DNA from 4 places in the Rhodococcus sp. NPDC004095 genome. Region 1 is predicted to be linked to each of the others. Evidence: riboswitches for the same ligand, from Rfam matches in the RefSeq annotation. Region 1 holds a riboswitch; each other region holds the start of a gene.
The links. Region 1 has a riboswitch for S-adenosylmethionine ahead of ACWEPG_RS06700 (hypothetical protein). Riboswitches for the same ligand answer to the same signal wherever they lie in the genome.
Positions count from the first base shown of each region.

Region 2: linked by a shared signal. The riboswitch ahead of ACWEPG_RS23805 (putative leader peptide) and the one ahead of ACWEPG_RS06700 (hypothetical protein) in region 1 are both predicted to bind S-adenosylmethionine.
Region 3: linked by a shared signal. The riboswitch ahead of ACWEPG_RS22575 (bifunctional o-acetylhomoserine/o-acetylserine sulfhydrylase) and the one ahead of ACWEPG_RS06700 (hypothetical protein) in region 1 are both predicted to bind S-adenosylmethionine.
Region 4: linked by a shared signal. The riboswitch ahead of ACWEPG_RS23850 (amino acid ABC transporter permease) and the one ahead of ACWEPG_RS06700 (hypothetical protein) in region 1 are both predicted to bind S-adenosylmethionine.

Region 1 covers NZ_JBSGGS010000003.1:126,439-131,962, forward strand. Annotated here, with positions in the region: gene ACWEPG_RS06685 (PhoH family protein) at 1-710, opposite strand, end outside; gene glyA (serine hydroxymethyltransferase) at 1,054-2,367, opposite strand; gene ACWEPG_RS06695 (nuclear transport factor 2 family protein) at 2,562-3,020, shown strand; gene ACWEPG_RS06700 (hypothetical protein) at 3,006-3,380, opposite strand; SAM riboswitch class IV at 3,419-3,528, opposite strand; gene ACWEPG_RS06705 (DUF885 domain-containing protein) at 3,558-4,787, opposite strand; gene coaA (type I pantothenate kinase) at 4,879-5,524, shown strand, end outside.
Region 2 covers NZ_JBSGGS010000015.1:9,148-14,671, reverse strand. Annotated here, with positions in the region: gene ACWEPG_RS23815 (NtaA/DmoA family FMN-dependent monooxygenase) at 1-17, shown strand, start outside; gene ACWEPG_RS23810 (DUF222 domain-containing protein) at 68-1,597, opposite strand; SAM riboswitch class I at 1,909-2,001, shown strand; gene ACWEPG_RS23805 (putative leader peptide) at 2,009-2,110, shown strand; gene ACWEPG_RS23800 (ABC transporter substrate-binding protein) at 2,193-3,842, shown strand; gene ACWEPG_RS23795 (ABC transporter permease) at 3,846-4,910, shown strand; gene ACWEPG_RS23790 (ABC transporter permease) at 4,903-5,524, shown strand, end outside.
Region 3 covers NZ_JBSGGS010000013.1:10,011-15,534, forward strand. Annotated here, with positions in the region: gene ACWEPG_RS22550 (amino acid permease) at 1-644, opposite strand, end outside; gene ACWEPG_RS22555 (Rv2640c family ArsR-like transcriptional regulator) at 729-1,088, opposite strand; gene ACWEPG_RS22560 (ArsI/CadI family heavy metal resistance metalloenzyme) at 1,196-1,657, shown strand; gene arsB (ACR3 family arsenite efflux transporter) at 1,662-2,732, shown strand; gene ACWEPG_RS22570 (arsenate reductase ArsC) at 2,729-3,127, shown strand; SAM riboswitch class IV at 3,177-3,287, shown strand; gene ACWEPG_RS22575 (bifunctional o-acetylhomoserine/o-acetylserine sulfhydrylase) at 3,425-4,729, shown strand; gene metX (homoserine O-acetyltransferase MetX) at 4,726-5,524, shown strand, end outside.
Region 4 covers NZ_JBSGGS010000015.1:20,351-25,874, reverse strand. Annotated here, with positions in the region: gene ACWEPG_RS23865 (ABC transporter ATP-binding protein) at 1-531, shown strand, start outside; gene ACWEPG_RS23860 (bifunctional adenosylcobinamide kinase/adenosylcobinamide-phosphate guanylyltransferase) at 531-1,874, shown strand; gene ACWEPG_RS23855 (HAD-IIA family hydrolase) at 1,943-2,746, opposite strand; SAM riboswitch class I at 2,893-2,987, shown strand; gene ACWEPG_RS23850 (amino acid ABC transporter permease) at 3,063-4,034, shown strand; gene ACWEPG_RS23845 (amino acid ABC transporter ATP-binding protein) at 4,031-4,807, shown strand; gene ACWEPG_RS23840 (ABC transporter substrate-binding protein) at 4,844-5,524, shown strand, end outside.

The DNA.
Region 1 (5,524 bases):
AGGTCCAGCGCGATCCGCTGTTCGGCGGAGCGCCCGTGCAGGCCGAACGCCTCCCGCTCCCCCCGCACCAGCTGCACCCGCTTGTCCGGGGTGACCCGGCCCAGAGCGCTCGATCGGCCACCGAGGAGACGGATCCCTGTGTGGCACGGAAACTCCCGCGCCTCGTCGAGGTCGACAACCCCTTCCGCGAACAGCTCGTCGATGCGCTCGGAGGCGACGTCGAGTTCGGCCATCCCGGTCCACCCGGAGGGCACCACGTCCTGTGCGTGGTACTCGTCTGCCGGCAGCCCTACGGCACCGGCCTTGACGCGCAACGGGATGTCCTTGCTGACCAGCACCACGTCGCGCCCCTCGGCGGCCAGGTTCAGTGCGCAGGCCAGGATCCGGGAGTCGTTCGAGTCGGTGCGGAAGCCGACCGGCAGCACGCTCGGGTCGGTGTGATTCAGTTCGACCTGCAGGGTGCCGCCGTCGGTGCCGATCGGCACCGGTTGGTCCAGCCGACCGTGCTCGAGTCTGAGATCGTCGAGCATCCGAAGCGCCTCGCGCGCAAACCATCCCAGCTCGTGGTGGTGGCGCTTGCCCTCCAGTTCACTGATCACGACCAGCGGCATGATCACGTCGTGCTCGGCGAACCGGGTGACGGCCCACGGATCGGAGAGCAGGACCGAGGTGTCGAGGACGTAGGTGCGGACGGAGCGGTTTGCGGTCACGGTGGCTCCTACACCTGCACGGCGCCCGCGCAGGCGGCGGTTCGCTGGGCCGGTCGGTCCGGGTGGGTCTGCGACCCACGGGGACCGGGCGCCGGTCCCCTCGCCCTGAACGAAGTCAGTCACGACTCGAACCTCCCGGACGGGCAACTTCCCCTGTCACCCGTTGAACGGAACGCTACGTCCAACTCACACGCCCGTGCGGCAGCAACACGGTGAACGTTGGGTTAAGCGGGCCCCCGGATCACCGGGCCCGTCCGGCGACGGCTCCGGAACTCGACGCATCCCCACGGAACGCCGAAACGGCCCACACCCCGAGGGGTGCGGGCCGTTTCGGCGGTGACAACTAGACGTTCTTGGAGAGCATGCCCCAGTCCTCGAGCCCGTCGTAGAGCGGGAAGTCGAGGGCCAGCTTGGACACCCGCGCGCGCAGGGCGGTGATGTCGGAGTCCTGACCGTTCGCGAGGGCGGTGGCGATGATGTCGGCGACCTCGGCGAACTCGGCATCGCCGAAGCCACGGGTGGCCAGCGCCGGGGTGCCGATTCGCAGGCCCGACGGGTTCATCGGCGGGCGCGGGTCGAACGGCACGGCGTTGCGGTTGACGGTGATGCCGATCTCGTGGAGCAGGTCCTCGCCCTGCTGGCCGTCGAGCTCGGAGTTGCGCAGGTCCACCAGCACCAGGTGCACGTCGGTGCCGCCGGTGAGGACGGAGATGCCGTTACCGGCGACGTCGGAACCACCGAGACGCTCGGCGAGGATCTTCGCGCCGGCGAGGGTGCGCTCCTGCCGGTTCTTGAACTCCTCGGTGCCTGCGATCTTCATCGCGACGGCCTTCGCGGCGATCGCGTGCATCAGCGGCCCGCCCTGCTGGCCGGGGAACACCGCGGAGTTCAGCTTCTTGGCCCACTCCTGCTTGGCGAGGATCATGCCCGAGCGCGGACCGCCGAGGGTCTTGTGGACGGTGGTGGAGACGACGTCGGCGTGCGGCACCGGCGACGGGTGCAGACCGGCGGCGACGAGGCCGGCGAAGTGCGCCATGTCGACCCACAGCTTGGCGTCGATCTCGTCCGCGATCGACCGGAACGCCGCGAAGTCGAGGTGCCGCGGGTAGGCGGACCAGCCTGCGATCAGGACCTGGGGACGCTCGGCGAGGGCGATCTCGCGGACCTTGTCCATGTCGACGACGTGGGTGTCCTCGCGGACGCCGTACGACGCGACCTGGTACAGCTTGCCGGAGAAGTTGAGCTTCATGCCGTGCGTGAGGTGACCGCCGTGCGCGAGGTCCATGCCGAGCAGCTTCTCGCCCGGGTTCATCAGCGCCATCAGCACCGCGGCGTTGGCCTGCGCGCCGGCATGCGGCTGCACGTTCGCGAACTCCGCACCGAAGACGGCCTTGGCGCGCTCACGCGCGAGGTTCTCGACGACGTCGACGTGCTCGCAGCCGCCGTAGTAGCGGCGGCCGGGGTAGCCCTCGGCGTACTTGTTGGTCAGCACGCTGCCCTGGGCCTGCAGCACCGCGCGGGGAACGAAGTTCTCCGAGGCGATCATTTCCAGGGTGTCGCGCTGACGGGCCAGCTCACCGTTCATTGCCGCGGCGACCTCGGGGTCGAGTTCGGCGAGCGAAGCGTTGTTCACGTCGGTGCTGGGCACAGCGGTCATCGAGGGATCTCCAAGCGAAAGGCCGGGCAGGGGCAGGTCTCATTGTAGGGCCAGGTCAGTGACCCCCAACCACGGGTTCCCGGGAACGAGACCCGCGGCACCGTCCCGATCGCCGGGACGGGCCGCCGGCACCGGCACGGCCGCGGTTAACGTCCACGGCGATCCCACCCGCCACCAACCTCGGGAGCACACGGATGACCCTCGACGATCTGCTCGCCGAACGCGCGATCACCCGCGCCCTGACCTTGATCGCCCGTGCGATGGACGACCGCGCCTGGGAGGCCCTCGACCACCTGGTCCTCCCGGACGCGACCGCGAACCTGGGCACCGGCGAGCTGGATGGTCGCGTCGAGATGGTCTCAAGCATCCGGTCGTTCCTGGACGCCTGCGGGCCGACGCAGCACCTGCTCGGCAATGTCGTCGTCGACGTCGACGGGGACACCGCGACCAGCCGCGCGTACGTCTCGGATCTGCACCTCGGAACCGGTGAGCGCGCGGGCGTGACCTTCCAGACCCTCGGCGACTACCACGACACCTGGATCCGGCGCGGCGACGCGTGGCTGCTGGCCCGCCGCGTCAAACTCTCCCGCGGGCACGTCGGATCCTTCGCCGTCCTCGGCCCCGGCCCCGAGGGCTGGTCACCGCGCGGCTGAGGGCGCCACCCGCGACGCTCCACAGACGGCGGCCTGCTGCGGAGCGGCGAGGTTGAACAGGAGGTTCCCTCCGGGGCCGGACGGCACCGCCAGCGCGTGCCACCCCAACTTCCAGCGGGCGAAGCCGCCGGTGCGCCGCAGCGCGGCCGCGAGTCGACGCGCGTCGTGGTGCCAGCGAACCACCACTTCGTCGGGCCATTCCAGTCGGATCAGACCGTCGGACTGCACCACGGCGAGGACGTCGATCGACCGCTCGTCCTCCCAGCTCTTGCGGGCGTGGATGAAGTGCACCTGGTGACCGGGCCCGTAGCTGGTGCAGCGGTGGTCGACGGCCGGAACGTCGTTGGACGGATGGGGCATGTGAAACTCCCGAGTTCCTCGGGCCTCCCGGAATCCCGGGGGCGCTCGTGCCGGCACCGGTCGGTGTCGGCCACTTCGTCACCCGAGCCACCCGCGAGCGTGGGGTTGGCGGCCGTCCAGTCGGGGCTTGGCGACGGCACTCGTGAAGCGGCCCCAGTGTATGCGACCGAACCCCGGTCAGCGCAAACCGGACGGGATGAGCGGCTCGTCGAGCAGCCGCCGGAACCGTTCGGAGCGCTCCTCGGCGTTCCCGCCGCGGTCGAGCCACGATCCGAGCAGGCGATACCCCTCCACATAGGTGGAGGTGTAGGCCCGCCACAACGGCGACGACAGGAACCGCAGGGACTGCCGGGCCCGTTCCGGGGTGGTGAGGTTCCACGTCTGCAGGAACTGCGCGACGTCGTCGTGCGAACGACCCCGATCGTGCAGCAGCAGCGCCGCGTCCTGCCGCACCCCGAGCAGCTTCGAGGACGCGTTCGACAGCGCCTCCGCACGCTCGCCGTCGAACCGCAGCCCGAGGTCGGCGTAGATCTCCTGCGCCCACTTCCCCCATCCCTGCCCCTGGGTCACCCCGCCGGCTCCGCTCCCGCGCCCGACGATCGCACCGAGCGCGAGGTCCGCGAGCCCCTCCGCCATCAGGCACTGTGGGGTGTTGACCAGGAAGATGGTGTGTTCGATCTGGCCGGCGTCGACCAGGCCTGCTTCCTTGCGGCAGTGCTCGGTGTGGTGTCCCGGGTATGCCTCGTGCGCGATCAGATGCGGCAGATTCGCCATGTGCTGCTTGAGGTCCGAGTTGATCGCGACCTTGGACCGGTAGTTGCCGAGGTAGTAGTTGAAGCCCGACCAGGGCTTGTCGCCGACCACCTCGTACTCGACGCGTTCGGTCTCCGGGAGCGGGTAGCGGGCCCGCACCAGGTCGCGCAGTGCGGACGAGAACGCCTCGACACAGTCGGCGAGCCGTTCCGGTGGGATCTCGTCGGCCGCACGGTGCGCCTGAAGTCGCTGGGCCAGCGGCTGGTTCCCGTCACCGGCGAGCACCTCGTCCATCGCCCGGTGCGCGTCCCGGTAGTCCTCGACCGACCCCGGTTCGATCCGCACGTCGAAGTAGGCGTGAACCTCGTCGACGAAGCCGATCTTCTCCCCCGCGAACGTGCGGGCCGAGCATTCGAGTGCGCGCAGATGGACGTCGAGGAACTCCGCGCGATCGGCTGGCAGGTCTACGTTCGGCAGTTCACCCCGCAGGTGCGCGGCGCGGCGGGCCAGTTCGCGGGGCTCGGGAGGCGGCGCGTTGTCCACCTGACGCCGCAACGCCGGGTCACCGGTGAAGGCGTCGACGAACCCCTCCTCGATGCGATCGAAACCGAGTCCGAGCAGCAGATACTCGCGTACGAAGGTGGCGGCGTCCATACCTGTGAACCCTAGTGTCCGGACCCGGCGCGGCGCTCCGGTGTGGGGACGCGCACAATTCCCCTATGCAGATCGAGGCCGGGACGCGCGCATGGCGAGGGTGAGCGAAAGCAGCCCGTACGTCGAATTCGACCGAAAGCAGTGGCGGACACTGCGCAAGTCGACACCGCTCGTGCTCACGGAGGAAGAGCTCCAGGGCATGCGCGGCCTCGGCGAGCAGATCGACCTCGACGAGGTCGCCGAGGTGTACCTGCCGCTGTCCCGGCTGATCCACCTGCAGGTCGCCGCCCGGCAGCGCCTGTTCGCCGCGACCGCGACGTTCCTCGGCGAGAAGCACCCGGACCGTCAGGTGCCGTTCGTGATCGGGGTGGCCGGGTCGGTCGCGGTCGGCAAGTCCACCACCGCCCGCGTCCTGCAGGCCCTGCTCGCCCGCTGGGACCACCACCCTCGGGTGGACCTGGTGACCACCGACGGGTTCCTCTACCCGACAGCAGAACTGACCCGGCGCGGCATCATGCACCGCAAGGGTTTTCCGGAGAGCTATGACCGACGCAAGTTGCTCCGCTTCGTCACCGAGGTCAAGTCGGGGGCGGAAGAGGTTGCCGCGCCGGTCTATTCGCACCGATCCTACGACGTGGTGCCCGGCCAGTACCACCTGATCCGCCAGCCCGACATCCTGATCCTGGAGGGACTGAACGTCCTGCAGACCGGGCCCCGGCTGATGGTCTCGGACCTGT
Region 2 (5,524 bases), on a different contig from region 1:
CCGTCACCGTCGGATAGCCGGTTCCGCTGGGTGACCGTTGCTTCCGCCCGGAGTGGGCGACCTCGGGTCACGGCGCGTCGTCGTCACCTCCACCATCGTCAACACCGCTCATCCCGTAGCGGTGCCAGCGGTGGTGATGTTCGCGCACTTCGGCTTCGCGGCGGGCGCGGGCGTGTTTGACGGACTCGGCGATGATCTCGTCGAGGTGGTGTCTGTGATTGACCCTCGGTCTTTGTTCCGGGTCGATGTGTCTCGGTGCGATCCACTCGGTACGCCCGGCGTGCTCGGTGCCGTCGGGTGCGGTGCGGGTCTTCCAGCCGCCCGGTCCGTCGTGGACGAGGGCGTGGCAGGCATCGCAGGCGAGGTCCTCGTTGGTGATGTCGGTGCGCCCGTCGTCCTTCCACTCACGGATGTGATGGACGGCGGTCATCGAGGCGGGTGCGTCGCAGCCGGGGCGGGTGCAGCCACCGGACGCTGCGATCAATGCCAACCGCTGGTCGCCGGATGCGAGTCGCTTCGACCGCCCCAGGTGCAGCGGCCGGCCTCGATGGTCGAACAACACGAGCACCGGGTGTGCGTTCTCTGCCATACGGAGGGCGTCGGCGATCGGGACGATGCCACCGGAGGCGGTGGTCACGATCCCGGTCGCTTCTTCGAGTTGCCGCAAGGTCATGGTGATGATCGCGGTCACCGGCAATCCGCGATGAGCACCCAGCACACCCGATGACAGTAGTTGTCGTAGTGCGACTTTCAGTGCGTCGTGGTTGCGTTGCACCGTGGTACGGGTGTCGCGTGCAGCGGCTTTCGCGAGTGCGGTGCGATCGAGATCCGGCGAGTCCACTTCGCCCCTGGGCGACTCGGGATCGTCGGGGTTGTTCATGCCGGGTCGTGCGAGTTTCGCCAGCACCGGCTCCAACAACGCCCGCAACTCCGGATCGAGCAGTCCGGAGACCGGCGTCATGAGATCGGGGCCCTGCTTCCCGATCCGCAGCCCGCGGCGTCGTTTGCGATCCTTCTCGTCGGGAACGTCGCCGTCGGCCGCCAGGTGCGCGAGCAGATGGACGCCGATCTTCGTCACGTCTTCGGGAGTGGTGGAGCGGGCGGTGTCGGCGAGGATCCGTTCGGCGACCTCGATCTTGTCGACGTCGGTTCCGTGCGGAACCTTGCGCATCACCTGCGCGATCACCCGGACATGATCGACACCGATCGCGCCGTCGGTCAGTGCGGCGGAGGTTTCCGGCAAGGTGGGTGTCATCGGCTGTCCGGCGACGGTGTGCCAGATCCCGGTCTTGCGGGCCCGTTTGACTCGTGCCGCCGCGTCCCCACCCGAGATCCGCAGCGTCTGGACCAGAAAGTCGTTGACCGATCGGCAGGCCAGGGTTCCCGGAAGTGAGCGTTCGCCGGCCTCGACGACGAGCCGGTTCCCGACCGAGGAGGCCTTCCTCAGCGACGTCTCGAACCGCTGCATCACTTCTACAACGTCACCGTCCGACAGTCCGACCAGTCCCACCCCGAGCAGGCCGTCGACGGCGGCATCGAGGGCGGCCAGGTGGTGTTCCACCTGGCCAACTCCCCCGCCCCCGATTGTCGAACTCATGTTCGAATTCTACTTCGGGTGTCCGACAGATTGACCAGATTCGTGGATCTGCTCGGCCTGCTCGTTTCGTTTCGCGGGTCGAGCGTGGGGTTCAGGCCCAGTCGCCGGGAACACCGGCGACGGCCATGTACCGAGACATCGGTGACAGCCGGATGCGATTTCCGAAGGTGACGTCGCGCAGATGCGCGCGAGGCGCACACCCTCGGGCGATCAACCGACTCCAGCGTATCGACATGGCATCTCGGAGAAGTGTTTCGATCGCGCTGACGTTAAGGCTTTGTCAGGGACAGGTGGATCATTAACATCGGCACCGACCATCCAGAGCGACCGAGAGACCCGGCTCGACGACGTCGCAGCAACCCCCTGTCCGCAGGTGAGGGTGCTACTGCCGGGAACGATGGAGGAGTCGGCGTGACCGGATTCGTGACCGCATGGGCGCGGCTGCACATCGACCTGTGCCGTGTCGCTTCCGGAACCTGTTCGTCCACAGCCTCGTTCGCCCTGAAGTCCTGATCGGATCAGCCCCCGTTTCGGTGCCGGGGCACCGCACACGCGGTGCCCCGGCGCCGTGCAGCGATCTGTGCGTGTAGAGAAAATGGAGCCCTCGGTGTTCTTGTCGTCAACTTCTGCCCTTCCCCGGCGTCGAGCCGCGCTCGCGTTGGCCGCATCCGCGGCGCTGACCGCGGGCCTGACCGCGTGCGGGTCCGCCGACGCGGCCGGCGGGACCGATGCCGGTACCCCACATGCGGGCGGCACCCTGCGGTACGGGCTTTCGGGCGCCCCGACCTGCGCGGACCCGGCCCAATCCGGTTCCAACCAAACGATCTACGTGGCCCGGCAGGTGGTCGATTCGCTCACCGACCAGGACCCCGAGACCGGAGAACCGAAGCCGTGGCTCGCGGAGAGCTGGGACGTCAATGCCGACGCGACCTCGTTCACGTTTCACCTGCGCGACGGGGTGACCTTCAGCGACGGCTCCGCGTTCACCGCGGAGTCGGTCAAGAAGAACTTCGACTCGATCCTGAACGCACTGACCGGGGCGAAGGCGCCTCTGGCTGCCAGCTACCTGTCGGGCTACACCGGCGCCACCGTGGTGGACCCACGCACCGTGCAGGTCGGCTTCTCGTCGCCGAATTCGCAGTTCCTGCAGGCCACTTCCACGGTGCAGCTCGGCTTCCTGTCCGATACCGACGTCGCGAAGACCGCGGAGCAGCGGTGCGCGGGCAACCTGTCCGGTACCGGCCCGTTCGTCTACGAGAGCTACGTCCAGGACAAGTCGGCAACCCTCGCCAAGCGCGCCGGCTACGCCTGGGGTTCGGACGTGTTCGCGCACGACGACGAGGCCTATCTCGACAAGATCGAGTTCACCATCGTGCCCGAATCCGGCGTGCGCAGTGGATCGCTGGCGTCCGGCCAGCTCGATGCCGTCTCGGATGCGCTTCCGCAGGACGCGCCGCAGATCGAGGGCGCAGGCGGCCGCATCCTCACCGCACCGAACCCCGGCATCCCCTTCGGCTTCCAGCCGAACGTGACCCGTGGCGTGCTCACCGACCCGGCCGTCCGCGCCGCGATCGTGCCCGCGATTAACCGGCAGGAGCTCGTGGACACGGTGCTCGGCCCGGACTTCCGGCCGGCCACCAGCTCGCTCGCCTCCCGCACTCCCGACTACGTCGCACTCTCCGACGTCACCTACGACCCGGATGCCGCGAAGAAGATCCTGGACGAGGCCGGCTGGAAGCCCGGCCCGGACGGTATCCGCGCCAAGGACGGCACCCCGCTGAGCTTCTCGGTCACCTTCAGCTCCGTGTTCGCCGGCAACCAGGCCATCCTCGAGCTCGTCCAGCAGCAGCTGCGGGCCGTGGGCATCGACCTGCGGCTCGAGCTCGTCTCGACCGCGGAGCAGACGGCCCGGCAGACGAGCAAGGACTACGACTCCACCTACTACAACAGCACCCGGGCGGACGGTGACATCCTGCGCACCGCCTTCGGGATCGACGGCCGAAACCTCAACGCCCGCGGCCCGATCCCGGAGCTCGACGAGGTGCTGGCCGCCCAGCTGCGGACCACCGAGCCGGCGCAGCGGGGAGAGCTGATCGAGAGGGCGCAGCAGTTGGTCCTCGACAACGGATTGTGGCTTCCCACCGTCGAGCTGTCCCAGGCCATCGGTGCCGGTGCCACCGTGCAGGACCTCAAGTTCGAGGCATCCGCACGCCTGCAGTTCTTCGACACCTGGCTCAGCGAGTAGCCGATGACTCGATATCTCGGATCCCGTGTGCTGCAGGCGATCGGCGTGCTGTGGGCGGCCTTCACCGTGTCGTTCGTCGTGCTGTACCTGTTGCCGTCCGACCCGGTGAGCATGGCGGTGGACTCCGCCGCAGCGAGTGGTGCCTCGATCGATGGCGATGCGGTCGCGCAGCTGCAGGCCCGATACGGGTTGGACCAGCCGGTGTGGGTGCAGTACTGGAACGCGCTCTCGGGTGCGGTCCGGGGTGACTTCGGTACGTCCATCTCCACCGGACAGTCGGTGACCGATGCGATCGCCTCGGCCGTGCCCAACACTCTGGCACTGGCGTTCACCGCTCTGGTGCTCGCCGTCGTGTTCGGCACGACGGTCGCGTTCCTCGCCACCTACACGCGATCGACCCGGTTGCGCAGCGTGCTGTTCTCGCTGCCGCCGCTCGGTGTCGCGGTCCCCACATTCTGGGTCGGATTGATTCTGCTGCAGGTGTTCTCGTTCCGCCTCAAGCTGTTCCCCGCGTTCGGCGACGGTGGCCTCTCCCACCTGGTGCTGCCCGCGATCACCCTGGCGCTGCCGACGGGTGCGGTCATCGCGCAGGTGCTCGCGGCCAGCCTGCAGACCACCTGGCGGCAGCCGTTCATCGAGGCAGCACGGGCGAAGGGAGCGTCCCGCCGGCAGATCCAGACCCGGCATGCGTTGCGGCTGTCGAGCATCCCGGCCTTCACCATCGCCGGCGTGCTGGTCGGGACGCTGCTCGCGGGGTCAGTGGTCGTGGAGACGGTCTTCTCCCGCGCCGGGCTCGGCCGGCTGACCCAGACGTCGGTGATGGCCCAGGACATTCCGGTGGTGCAGGGCGTCGTCGTGTTCAGTTCGCTGGTGTTCGTGCTCGTCAATCTCGCCGTCGATCTGCTGTATCCGCTGATCGATCCGCGGATCGTCGACGGCGGCCGCCGAGCGGCAGGCAGGCGAGGTGCGGCCGCCGTCGGCGCCGCCCCGAACGCCACGTCCCCGAACGCCACGAACCCGAATGCCACATCGCAGGACGAGACCGTGGAGGTGAAGGCCCATGTCTGACACGTTGATCCGGGAACCGGTCGGGGTCGCGGCCGCCGGCGCGGTACCGCGCCGTGGATCCGCGGAGGTGCCTGCACCCGGTCGTAGCGCGGCGCTCCGTACCGCCGTCCGCGGGCTCCGCCGCAACTGGGTGGTGGCGCTGTCCGCGGTTGTGCTGCTCCTCGCGATCGGGTTCGCGCTGTTCCCGTCGGTGTTCGCGTCCGGCGACCCGCTGCGGGGCGTGCCCGCGGACAAGCTGCAGGGCCCGAGCGTCGCGCACTGGTTCGGCACCGACAACATCGGCCGCGACGTGTACACGCGGGTCGTGCACGGGGCCGGGCTCTCGCTCACCGCGACGCTCCTCGCGGTCGGGATCGCCCTGGTGGTCGGCTCGATGGTCGGCCTGCTGTCCGGTGCGGCGGGGGGAGCGGTCGACGCGGTGCTGATGCGCATCGTCGACGTGCTGCTGTCGATTCCGGCACTGCTGCTCTCGCTCGCCCTGGTGACCGCACTCGGCTTCGGCACCATCAACGTGGCGATCGCCGTCGGTGTCGGACTCGTCGCGAACTTCGCTCGCGTGATGCGCTCGGAGGTGCTGAGGGTGCGGCGGGCGCTGTACGTCGAGGCCGCCCTCG
Region 3 (5,524 bases), on a different contig from region 1:
CCGCCGAACGCGAACATGACGATCGCGAAGCAGGCGACGAACCCGCCGAAGCCGTTCGCGAAGAAGCCGCCCTCGGCCCACAGGTTGCTCACTCCGGTGCCGGTGTCGTGGACGCCGAACCCGAAGATCAGGATCGCGATGCCTGCCGCGATCATCGCGACGATCGCGGCCACCTTGACGAGGGTGAACCAGAACTCGAGTTCGCCGAACACCTTGACGCTGAGCAGGTTCAGCGCACCGATGAAGAACACGATCGCCAGCACCCAGATCCAGCGCGGCACGTCCGGGAACCAGAAGCCCATGTAGACACCGAACGCGGTGACGTCGGCGAGGCAGACGACGATCATCTCGAACGTGTAGGTCCACCCGGTCATGAATCCGGCGAGCGGGCCGAGGTGCCGGCCCGCGTACTCCCCGAACGAGCCGGACACGGGGTTGCTGACGGCCATCTCACCGAGTGCCCGGAGCACGATGTAGACGGCGGCGCCGCCGATCAGGTAGGCCAGCAGCACGGACGGCCCGGCCTTCTCGATCGCCCCGGCCGACCCGTAGAAGAGTCCGGTCCCGATGGCCGAGCCGAGCGCGATGAATCGGATGTGGCGGGCGTTCAGCCCTCGGGTCAGCGCCGTCGCGGCGTCCTTCACTTCAGGCTCCCAGCTAGGTCGTGCAAGCGTGCGACCAGCACTTTAGCCGTGTTGCGCAGGTCACCGCCCTGCGGCCCGGGCGCGTCAGGCGCAGCAGTTCGGGTCGAGCACCGCCCGCAGCGCGTCGAGGGAGTCCCGGCGCACCCGGTGGCAGACGCTCATCCCGTGCCGGGTGGACTCGACCATCCCCGCCTTGCGGAGCTGCGCGAGGTGGTGGCTGACGGTGGACTCGGCGACGTTCAGCGGGACGGCGAGGTCCCCGGTGCACATCTCCGCGTCGGGGGCGGTCAGGAGCAGCGAGAGCAGCTTGACACGGACGGGGTCCGCGAGCGCCTTGAGCCGTAGCGCGAGCTGCAACGCGTCGTCGTCGGAGATCGGAGTGGCGGACACCGGTGCGCAGCAGATCGGTGCGGTGACGTCGAGCACGGGCAGCGCCTTGGGCATGAGTCCGATCATCCCAGCCTCTTGACATATGTCAAGAAGGTGGCGCACCCTGGGCTCCGCAGTAATTCGACATATGCCACAAAGGTTGGCACTTCGAGGAGGCCGCCATGTCCCGCGCCCAGCTCGCCCTCAACGTCGACGACCTCGACCAGGCGATCACGTTCTACTCCAAGCTTTTCGGCACCGCACCCGCGAAGCGCAAGCCCGGCTACGCGAACTTCGCGATCACCGAGCCGCCCCTCAAACTGGTGCTGCTGGAGAACCCCGGCAAGGGCGGCACCATCAACCACCTCGGCGTCGAGGTCGAGTCGACCGAGCGGGTGCACCAGGAGATCGCCCGCCTGTCCGGAGAGGGCCTGTTCACCGAGGAGGAGATGAACACCACCTGCTGCTTCGCCACCCAGGACAAGGTGTGGGTGACCGGCCCGGCCGGCGAGAAATGGGAGGTCTACACCGTCCTCGCCGACTCGGACACCTTCGGCACCAGCCCGCAACTGCTCGCCGCCGGCGAGGAGAACTCGGGCGGCACCTGCTGCGGCACCGCGGCGTCCTCCACGTCGTGCTGCTGACCGCGTGCGCACACCGGTGACCACGGCAACTCCGGTCGGCAGGCTCTCCACCCTCGACCGCTACCTGCCCGTCTGGATCGGCGCCGCCATGGTCGCCGGACTCGTTCTCGGCCGCGCGATCCCGGGGATGAACACCGCGATCGAGAAGGTGCAGGTCGACGGCATCTCGCTGCCGATCGCCCTCGGCCTGCTGATCATGATGTATCCGGTCCTGGCGAAGGTCCGCTACGACCGCCTGGGCTCCGTCACCGGGGACCGCAGGCTCCTCGTCGGCTCCCTGCTCCTGAACTGGGTTCTCGGGCCGGCGCTGATGTTCGCCCTCGCCTGGATCTTCCTGCCGGATCTGCCCGAGTACCGAACCGGACTGATCATCGTGGGCCTGGCCCGCTGCATCGCGATGGTGGTCATCTGGAACGACCTGGCCTGCGGCGACCGCGAGGCTGCCGCCGTGCTGGTGGCGATCAACTCGGTCTTCCAGGTGATCATGTTCGCCGTCCTCGGCTGGTTCTACCTGTCGGTGCTGCCCGGTTGGCTGGGTTTCGAGCAGACCACCATCGACGCCTCGCCCTGGCAGATCGCGAAGTCGGTGCTGATCTTCCTCGGTCTGCCACTGGTTGCCGGCTACCTCACACGCCGCTACGGAGAGAAGGCCAGGGGCCGCGACTGGTACGAGTCGACTTTCCTGCCGAGGATCGGCCCGTGGGCCCTGTACGGACTGCTCTTCACAATCGTGGTGCTCTTCGCGCTGCAGGGCGACCAGATCACCTCCCACCCGTGGGACGTGGTGCGGATTGCCATCCCCCTGCTCGCCTACTTCGCGATCATGTGGGGCGGCGGCTACCTGCTGGGCGCCGCCCTCGGACTCGGCTACGCACGCACGACCACGCTGGCGTTCACCGCCGCCGGCAACAATTTCGAACTCGCCATCGCCGTCGCGATCGCCACCTACGGCGCGAACTCTGGGCAGGCGCTGGCCGGTGTGGTCGGTCCCCTGATCGAGGTCCCGGTCCTGGTCGGGCTCGTCTACGTCTCGCTCGCCCTGCGTGGGCGATTCTCCCGAAAGGTGCCCGCATGACACCCAGCGTCCTGTTCGTCTGCGTCCACAACGCCGGCCGCTCCCAGATGGCCGCCGCCTTCCTGACACACCTCGCAGGGGACGCGATCGAGGTCAGGTCGGCGGGCAGCGCACCGGCGAAGTCCGTCAACCCGGCCGCCGTGGCCGCGATGGCGGAGGTCGGGATCGACATTTCCGCGCAGAGCCCGAAGGTCCTCACCACCGACGCGGTGCAGACGTCCGACGTGGTGATCACCATGGGTTGCGGGGACACCTGTCCGTGGTTTCCCGGCGTCAGCTACCGCGACTGGGCCGTCGACGACCCCGCAGGCAAGGGCCTCGACGACGTCCGCCCGGTCCGGGACGAGATCCGCGCCCTCGTCGAGGCGCTGATCGCAGAATTGCTGCCCGCGTGAACCGAACCCGTTGTCGAGGGTGTGACCGGTACCGCTAAGATCGCTGCCAGGTCATGAGTGCCAGTGCCAAGCCCCGGCTCGCTGGTCGGCAACCCTCCATCCGCGGTGGGGTGCCCCGGGTGATGACCTGGTCCTCCGGAACGGAGGACAAGCGCGGGTCCGCTGGGACGGACCCACCAACCGGGCCACGACCCACCGGAGGTTTCACCATGTGTTGTTGTCGCAGATAGGCCCCAGCCAGCCCCGGGCGCCCTTGCCGCGCCTCATCTCCCGACACTCTTGGAGCAGAGCCAACTCATGAGCGAGAACGCAACCGATCCGACCGCCAACTGGACCTTCGAGACCAAGCAGATCCACGCCGGCCAGACATCGGACGCCACCACCAAGGCACGCGCGCTGCCGATCTACCAGACCACCTCGTACACGTTCGACAACACCGACCACGCCGCCGCGCTGTTCGGGCTCGCCGAGCCGGGCAACATCTACACCCGGATCATGAACCCGACGCAGGACGCGGTCGAGCAGCGGATCACCGCGCTCGAGGGCGGCGTGGCCTCGCTGCTGCTGTCCTCCGGTCAGGCCGCGTCGACCTTCGCGCTGCTGAACATCGCGGGCGCCGGCAGCCACGTGGTGTCCAGCCCGAGCTTGTACGGCGGCACCTACAACCTCTTTCACTACACGCTGCCGAAGCTCGGCATCGAGGTCACCTTCGTCGAGGATCCGGACGACCTGGAGCAGTGGAAGGCCGCGATCCGCCCGAACACGGTCGCGTTCTACGGCGAGTCCATCGCGAACCCGCGCAACGACGTCCTCGACATCCCCGGCATCTCCGAGGTCGGGCACGCCGCCGGCATCCCGCTGATCGTCGACAACACCGTCGCCACCCCGTACCTGCTGCGCCCGCTCGAGCACGGCGCCGACATCGTCGTGCACTCGGCGACGAAGTACCTGGGCGGCCACGGCACCGCGATCGCCGGTGTCATCGTCGACGGCGGCACCTTCGACTGGACTCAGGGTCGCCACCCCGGCTTCACCACCCCGGACCCGAGCTACCACGGCGTCGTGTTCGCCGACCTCGGTGCGCCGGCCTACGCCCTCAAGGCGCGGGTCCAGCTGCTCCGCGATCTCGGGTCGGCGGTCTCGCCGTTCAACGCGTTCCTGATCAGCCAGGGCATCGAGACCCTGAGCCTGCGCATCGAGCGGCACGTGCAGAACGCCACCGCGGTTGCCGAGTTCCTGCAGGGCCGGGACGAGGTCACCTCGGTCTCCTATGCCGGTCTGCCCAGCTCGCCCTGGTACGAGCGAGCCCAGAAGCTGGCCCCGAAGGGCGCGGGCGCGATCGTCGCGTTCGAACTCGCCGGCGGTGTCGAGGCGGGCAAGAAGTTCGTCGACGCCCTGACCCTGCACAGCCACGTCGCTAACATCGGCGACGTGCGCTCACTCGTCATCCACCCCGCGTCGACCACCCACGCCCAGCTGAGCGCGGAGGAGCAGCTGGCGTCCGGCGTCACCCCGGGCCTGGTTCGCCTGGCGGTCGGCATCGAGGGCATCGACGACATCCTGGCCGACCTCGAAACCGGTTTCGCGGCGGCGGCATCTTGACGATCGGTTCCGTTTCGGGCGCCCGTCCGGCCGGGTCCCACGAGGGATTCCCGTCGCCGGACGGGCGGCTGACGTCCGTCTCCATCGGCGCGGTGACGCTCGAGAGCGGCGCGGTGCTCCCCGACGTCACTCTGGCCGTGCAGGTGTGGGGCGAACCGAACAAGACCCGCGACAACGTGGTGCTCGTCGAGCACGCACTGACCGGTGACTCACACGTGACCGGGCCTGCCGACGCCGACAACCCCTCGCCCGGGTGGTGGGACGGCATGGTCGGCCCCGGCGCGCCCATCGACACCGACGAGTGGTGCGTGCTGGCCACCAATGTGCTCGGCGGTTGCCGCGGCACCACCGGCCCTGGCTCGATCGCCCCGGACGGCCAACCGTGGGGATCCCGGTTCCCGGCGATCTCCATCCGCGACCAGGTGGCCGCCGAGGTGGCGCTCGCGGACCGGCTCGGCATCGAACGGTTCGCCGCGGTGCTCGGCGGGTCGATGGGCGGCATGCGCACCCTGGAGTGGATCGTCGGCCAGCCGGAGCGGGTGGCGGCCGCACTCGTCCTGGCCGTGGGCGCCCGCGCGACGGCGGATCAGATCGGCACGCAGACCACCCAGATCGCAGCTGTCACCTCCGATCCGGACTGGCTGGGCGGCGACTACCACGGCACCGGCCGCAGACCCGAGGCCGGGCTGCGTATCGCGCGCAGGATCGCGCACCTGACCTACCGCACGGAGAGCGAACTCGACGCGCGCTTCGCGAACAACGCCCAGCAGGGCGAGAACCCGCTCGACGGCGGCC
Region 4 (5,524 bases), on a different contig from region 1:
GTCGTCCCGGAGGGGGTGAGCGTGCAGGAGCTGATCACGCTCGGCCGCACCCCTCACCTGTCCCGGTTCGGCACCGAAACCCCCCACGACCGCGAGATCGTCGACGACCTCCTGGACCGACTCGAACTGCGCGCGCTGGCCTCCCGGGCCGTGACCGCGCTCTCCGGCGGTGAACTGCAGCGAGTGGTGCTGGCCCGGGCGCTGGCGCAGCAGCCGCGGGTGCTGCTGCTCGACGAACCGACCAGCGCCCTCGACATCGGGCACCAGCAGCAGGTGCTCGACCTCGTGCAGGCGCTGCGCCTGGCGGACGGGCTGACGGTGGTCGCGGCGATGCACGACCTCACCCTCGCGGGCCAGTACGGGCGGCGGGTGGTGATGCTCGCCGACGGCGGCGTCGTCGCGGACGGCACCCCGGCCGAGGTTCTGACCGCGGAGCGGATCGGCGCGGTGTACGACGCGCGGGTCGAGGTCCTCGACCGGCCCGGCGGCCCGGTGGTGCTGCCGGTGGGACCGTCAGCGGGAGCGTCCTGATGGAGGTCGTGCTGCTCGGCACCGGTGCCGCCGACGGGTGGCCCAACCCGTTCTGCCGCTGCGCGTCCTGCCTGACCGCATTGCGGCGCGGCGAGGTTCGGGCCCAGACCGCCGCGCTCGTCGACGACGTGCTGCTGCTCGACTGCGGGCCGGAGGTACCGCGCGCCGCCGCGCACGCGGGGAGGTCGCTGTCCGGGGTGCGGCATCTGCTGCTCACCCACTCGCACCCCGACCACACCGGACCGCTGGCGCTGCTGATGCGGTCCTGGGTGGTGCGCGAGGAACCGCTGGACGTGATCGGGCCGCCGGAGGCGCTGGACCTGTGCCGGGACTGGGTCGGCCCCGACGACCCGGTGCGGTGGATTCCGATCGCGCCGGGGGAGGCGCTGCGGGTCGGCGAGTACACGGTGCGGGCGCTGCCTGCCGCGCACCGGGTGTTTCGCGACGGCGACGCGGTGCTGTACGAGGTCGCGGGTCCGGACCGTCGGAAACTGTTGTGGGCAACGGACACCGGACCGCTGCCCGCCGCGACCCTGGACGCGGTACGTGGCGCCCGGTACGACGCGGTGTTCCTCGAGGAGACCTTCGGCGACCTCGTCGACCACGAACCCGACCACCTCGACCTGCGCACCTTCCCGCGGGCGCTGGCCGCGCTGCGCGAGGCCGAGGCGGTCGTCGAGGGCACCGACGTGATCGCCGTCCACCTGAGTCACCACAACCCGGTCGACCTGCCGGACCGGTTGCGGCCCTGGGGTGTTCGGGTGCTCGACGACGGCGCAACCGTCGTGGTGGGTGCGGTGACGGCGCGTCCGGACCGACCTCGACGGACCCTCGTGCTCGGCGGCGCTCGCGCGGGCAAGTCCACCCACGCGGAGCGTCTGCTCGCCGACCGTGACGACGTCACCTTCCTGGCCACCGGCGGTCCGCCCGGCGACGACGCGGAGTGGGCGGCCCGGATCGCCGCGCACCGGGCGTCGCGTCCCGCCTCCTGGCGCACCGTCGAGACCGACGACCTCTGCGGGGCGCTGGGGTCCGCTACCGGTCCGGTCCTCGTGGACTGCCTCGGTACCTGGCTCACCCGCCGGATCGACCGCCACGGCGCGTGGGACGACGAATCCGGTTGGGTGGCAGTGCAGGCCGACGTCGAAGCCCTACTCGTCGCGTGGCGCACGGCGACGGTGCCCGTCGTCGCGGTGAGCAACGAGGTCGGCAGCGGCGTCGTCCCGGCGACGCCCTCCGGCCGCCGCTTCCGCGACGCCCTCGGCCGGCTCAACGCCGCCGTCGCCGCCGAGTCCGAGTCGGTGATCCTCGTCGTCGCAGGACGCCCGCTCCCGCTCCGCTGACCCCCGCCCCTGGTTCCCTGATGTCACATTGGGGATCGCTGAGTGAGCGAATGTGACATTAGGGAACCTCAGGCGAAGGGGTCCTGGGTGCGGCCGACGAGTTCGGCAACCGAGTTCAGCACCAGGGTCGGGCGGTAGGGGAACGCCTCGACGGTCTCGCGGCTGGAGATGCCGGTGAGCACCAGGATCGTCTGCAGGCCCGCCTCGAGGCCGGAGACGATGTCGGTGTCCATCCGGTCGCCGATCATCAGGGTGTGCTCGGAGTGGGAGCCGATCGCCCGCAGCGCCGAGCGCATCATCAGCGGGTTCGGCTTGCCGACGTAGTACGGCTCGCGGCCCGTCGCGCGGGTGATCAGCGCGGCCACCGAACCGGTCGCGGGCAGCGAGCCGTCACGCGAAGGGCCGGTGGCGTCCGGGTTGGTCGCGATGAACCGGGCACCGCGCTCGACGAGGCGGATCGCGGTGGTGATCGCCTCGAACGAGTAGGTGCGCGTCTCGCCGAGCACCACGTAGTCGGGATCGTTGTCGGTGAGCACGTACCCGATGTCGTGCAGCGCGGTGGTCAACCCGGACTCGCCCACGACGTAGGCGGTGCCGTTCGGCCGCTGATTGTGCAGGAAGGTCGCCGTCGCGAGGGCGGACGTCCAGATCGACTTCTCCGGGATGTCCAGGCCGGACTGCAGGAGTCGTGCCCGCAGGTCACGCGGGGTGCGAATCGAGTTGTTGGTGAGCACGACGAACGGAGTTCCGGACTCCTGCAGTTCCGAGAGGAACGCGTCGGCGCCCGGTACCAGGTGCTCCTCGTGCACCAGGACCCCGTCCATGTCCATCAGATACGTCCAACCGGGGGTCTTCTCGTCGGTGTTCGCCATGGCCCCATTGTGCGCGCCCGGAGACCCGCACGTCGGCTCGGACGCGCCGGATGTCGCACGGCACACAGTCGTCTTCGCCATTCGGATCAGCTCGAACGCAATAGGTGACCGCGGGATCTGGTTGCGGGACAGTACAGCTCGAGTGTTGACCATCAAGAGCGACCGAGAGACCCGGATCGACGACGTCGCAGCAACCCCCCCCGAGTGTGGGTGCGGGTGCTACCGCCGGGACCGATGGACTCCGCGACAGGGCTGCGACGAGCGCCCGGTCCCGACCCGTGAAAGGCTTCTCGATGTCCGACTCCGGAGTGCGCTCGTGAGCGCCCCGGCCACGAGTCCGCCGCAGGCGGCAGTGGCCGAATCGTCCGACGACGCCGACCTGCGCGTCGCTCCCACCCGCCATCCCTGGCGTTGGGTCGTCGCAGCGGCGGCGCTGGTCCTGGTCGCGCAGTTCGTGCACGGACTGGTGGTCAACCCGGGCTGGGACTGGGCGACGTTCGCGCGGTACTTCACCGCCCCGTCGGTGCTGTCCGCGCTGTGGACGACGATCGAACTCACCATCTGGGGCACCGTCCTCGGGTTCGGGATCGGCGTGCTGCTCGCCGTGGCGAGGCTGTCGAACAACCCGGTACTGCAAGTGATCTCGTGGATCTACGTCTGGGCGTTCCGCTCGATTCCACTGATCGTGCAGCTGCTGTTCTGGTTCAACATCGCCTACCTCTACCAGACGATGTCCCTCGGCATTCCCTTCGGCCCGGGATTCCTCGAGTTCAACGTCACCGGCGTGATCTCCGGGTTCACCGCCGCGGTCATCGGCCTCGCGCTGCACCAGGCGGCCTACTCCGCCGAGATCATCCGCGCGGGCATCATCTCCGTGGACCACGGCCAGATCGAGGCCGCCAACGCACTCGGTATCCCGCGGACCCGTCAGCTGTTCAAAATCGTTCTGCCGCAGGCGATGCGGTCGATTCTTCCGAACGCGGCGAACGAGGTCATCAGCCTCTTCAAGGGCACCTCGATCGTGTCGACGATGGCGATCGCCGAGCTGTTCTACCAGGTCCAGGTGATCTTCGGTCGCAACGGCCGGGTGGTGCCGCTGCTGATGGTCGCGACCGTCTGGTACATCGTCCTGACCACCGTGCTGTCCGTCGGCCAGTACTACATCGAACGGCACTACGCCCGCGGATCCGCCCGAGCGCTGCCACTCACGCCGTGGCAGAAGGTCGTCGCCAAGTACCGGGAGATCCGTGACGGCAGTACCGGCGCGCCGAGAGGGGCCACCCGATGACCGCCATCGGTGGCCCATACGCCGTCGACGTGCGGGGCGTGCACAAGGCCTTCGGCGCGCTCGAAGTGCTCAGAGGCGTGGATCTGTCGGTTCGCACGGGGGAGGTGACGGTGATCCTCGGGCCGTCGGGCTCCGGGAAGTCGACCCTCCTGCGCACCCTGAACCACCTCGAGAAGGTCGACCGCGGCACGATCCGAATCGACGGAGAACTGATCGGGTACCGCCGCCGCGGCAACACCCTGCACGAACTGTCCGACCGAGAGGCGCTGCGACAGCGGTCCCGGATCGGGTTCGTGTTCCAGAGTTTCAACCTCTTCCCGCACCTGACCGTCCTGGAGAACGTGATCGAGGCTCCGGTGTCCGCGCAGCGCCGCGACCGCGCCGAGGTGACGGCCCTGGCGCGGCAGCTGCTCGAGCGGGTCGGGGTCGCCGACAAGGCCGACCGGTATCCGAAGCAGCTGTCCGGGGGACAACAACAACGTGTCGCGATCGCGCGTGCACTCGCGTTGCGCCCCAAGGTGATCCTGTTCGACGAGCCCACCTCGGCGCTGGATCCCGAACTGGTCGGTGAGGTCCTCGAGGTGATCCGTGACCTCGCCGTCGGCGGTGCGACGCTGGTGATCGTGACCCACGAGATCGGGTTCGCTCGCGAGGTCGCCGACACCGTCGTGTTCATGGACGACGGTGTGATCGTCGAGCAGGGCCCGCCGGACGCGGTGCTGGACCGACCCACTCACGAACGCACCCGGGCCTTCCTGGCCCGAGTGCTCTGACCCCTCATCCATCGCGAAAGACCCTGGAAGGAAATGATGTCCGCCCTCACCCGCCACACGAGGCTGTTCGCCTCGGCACTGACCGCCGTCGCCCTGCTGGCGGGCTCCGCGTGCAGTTCGAGCGATGCCGCCGAGACCGACGCGGCCACCGCCGCCGGCTACAACCTGACGGCCGAGCAGAACCGCATCACCACCGACGAGGTCCCCAAGATCGCGGCACAGGTGCCGCAGGCCATCCGGGACCGGGGGAAGCTGATCGTCACCGGGTCGGCAGGCACGGCACCGCCGCTGCGCTTCTACGCCGACGACGACAAGACGATCATCGGATCGGAGACCGACTTCGCCCACCTGATCGGTGACGTCCTCGGCCTCGACGTCGAACTGACAGCCGCGGACTGGGCGCAGAACTTCGTCCGGATCGACTCCGGTGAGGCCGACACGTTCATCTCCAACGTCACCGTCACCGAGGAGCGCAAGGAGAAGTACGACTTCGCCACCTACCGGCTCGACAGTCTCGCCGTCGAGGTGAAGAAGGGCAGCGGCATCACGTTCTCCGGTCCGAAGGACATCGCGGGCCTGAAGATCGGCGTCGGCTCCGGGACCAACCAGGAGGCGCTGCTCGTCGCGTGGAACGAACAGAACGTCAAGGCCGGGCTCGAACCCGCCGAGATCCTATACTACCAGCAGGCAACCGACTATTACCTCGCACTCGGCTCG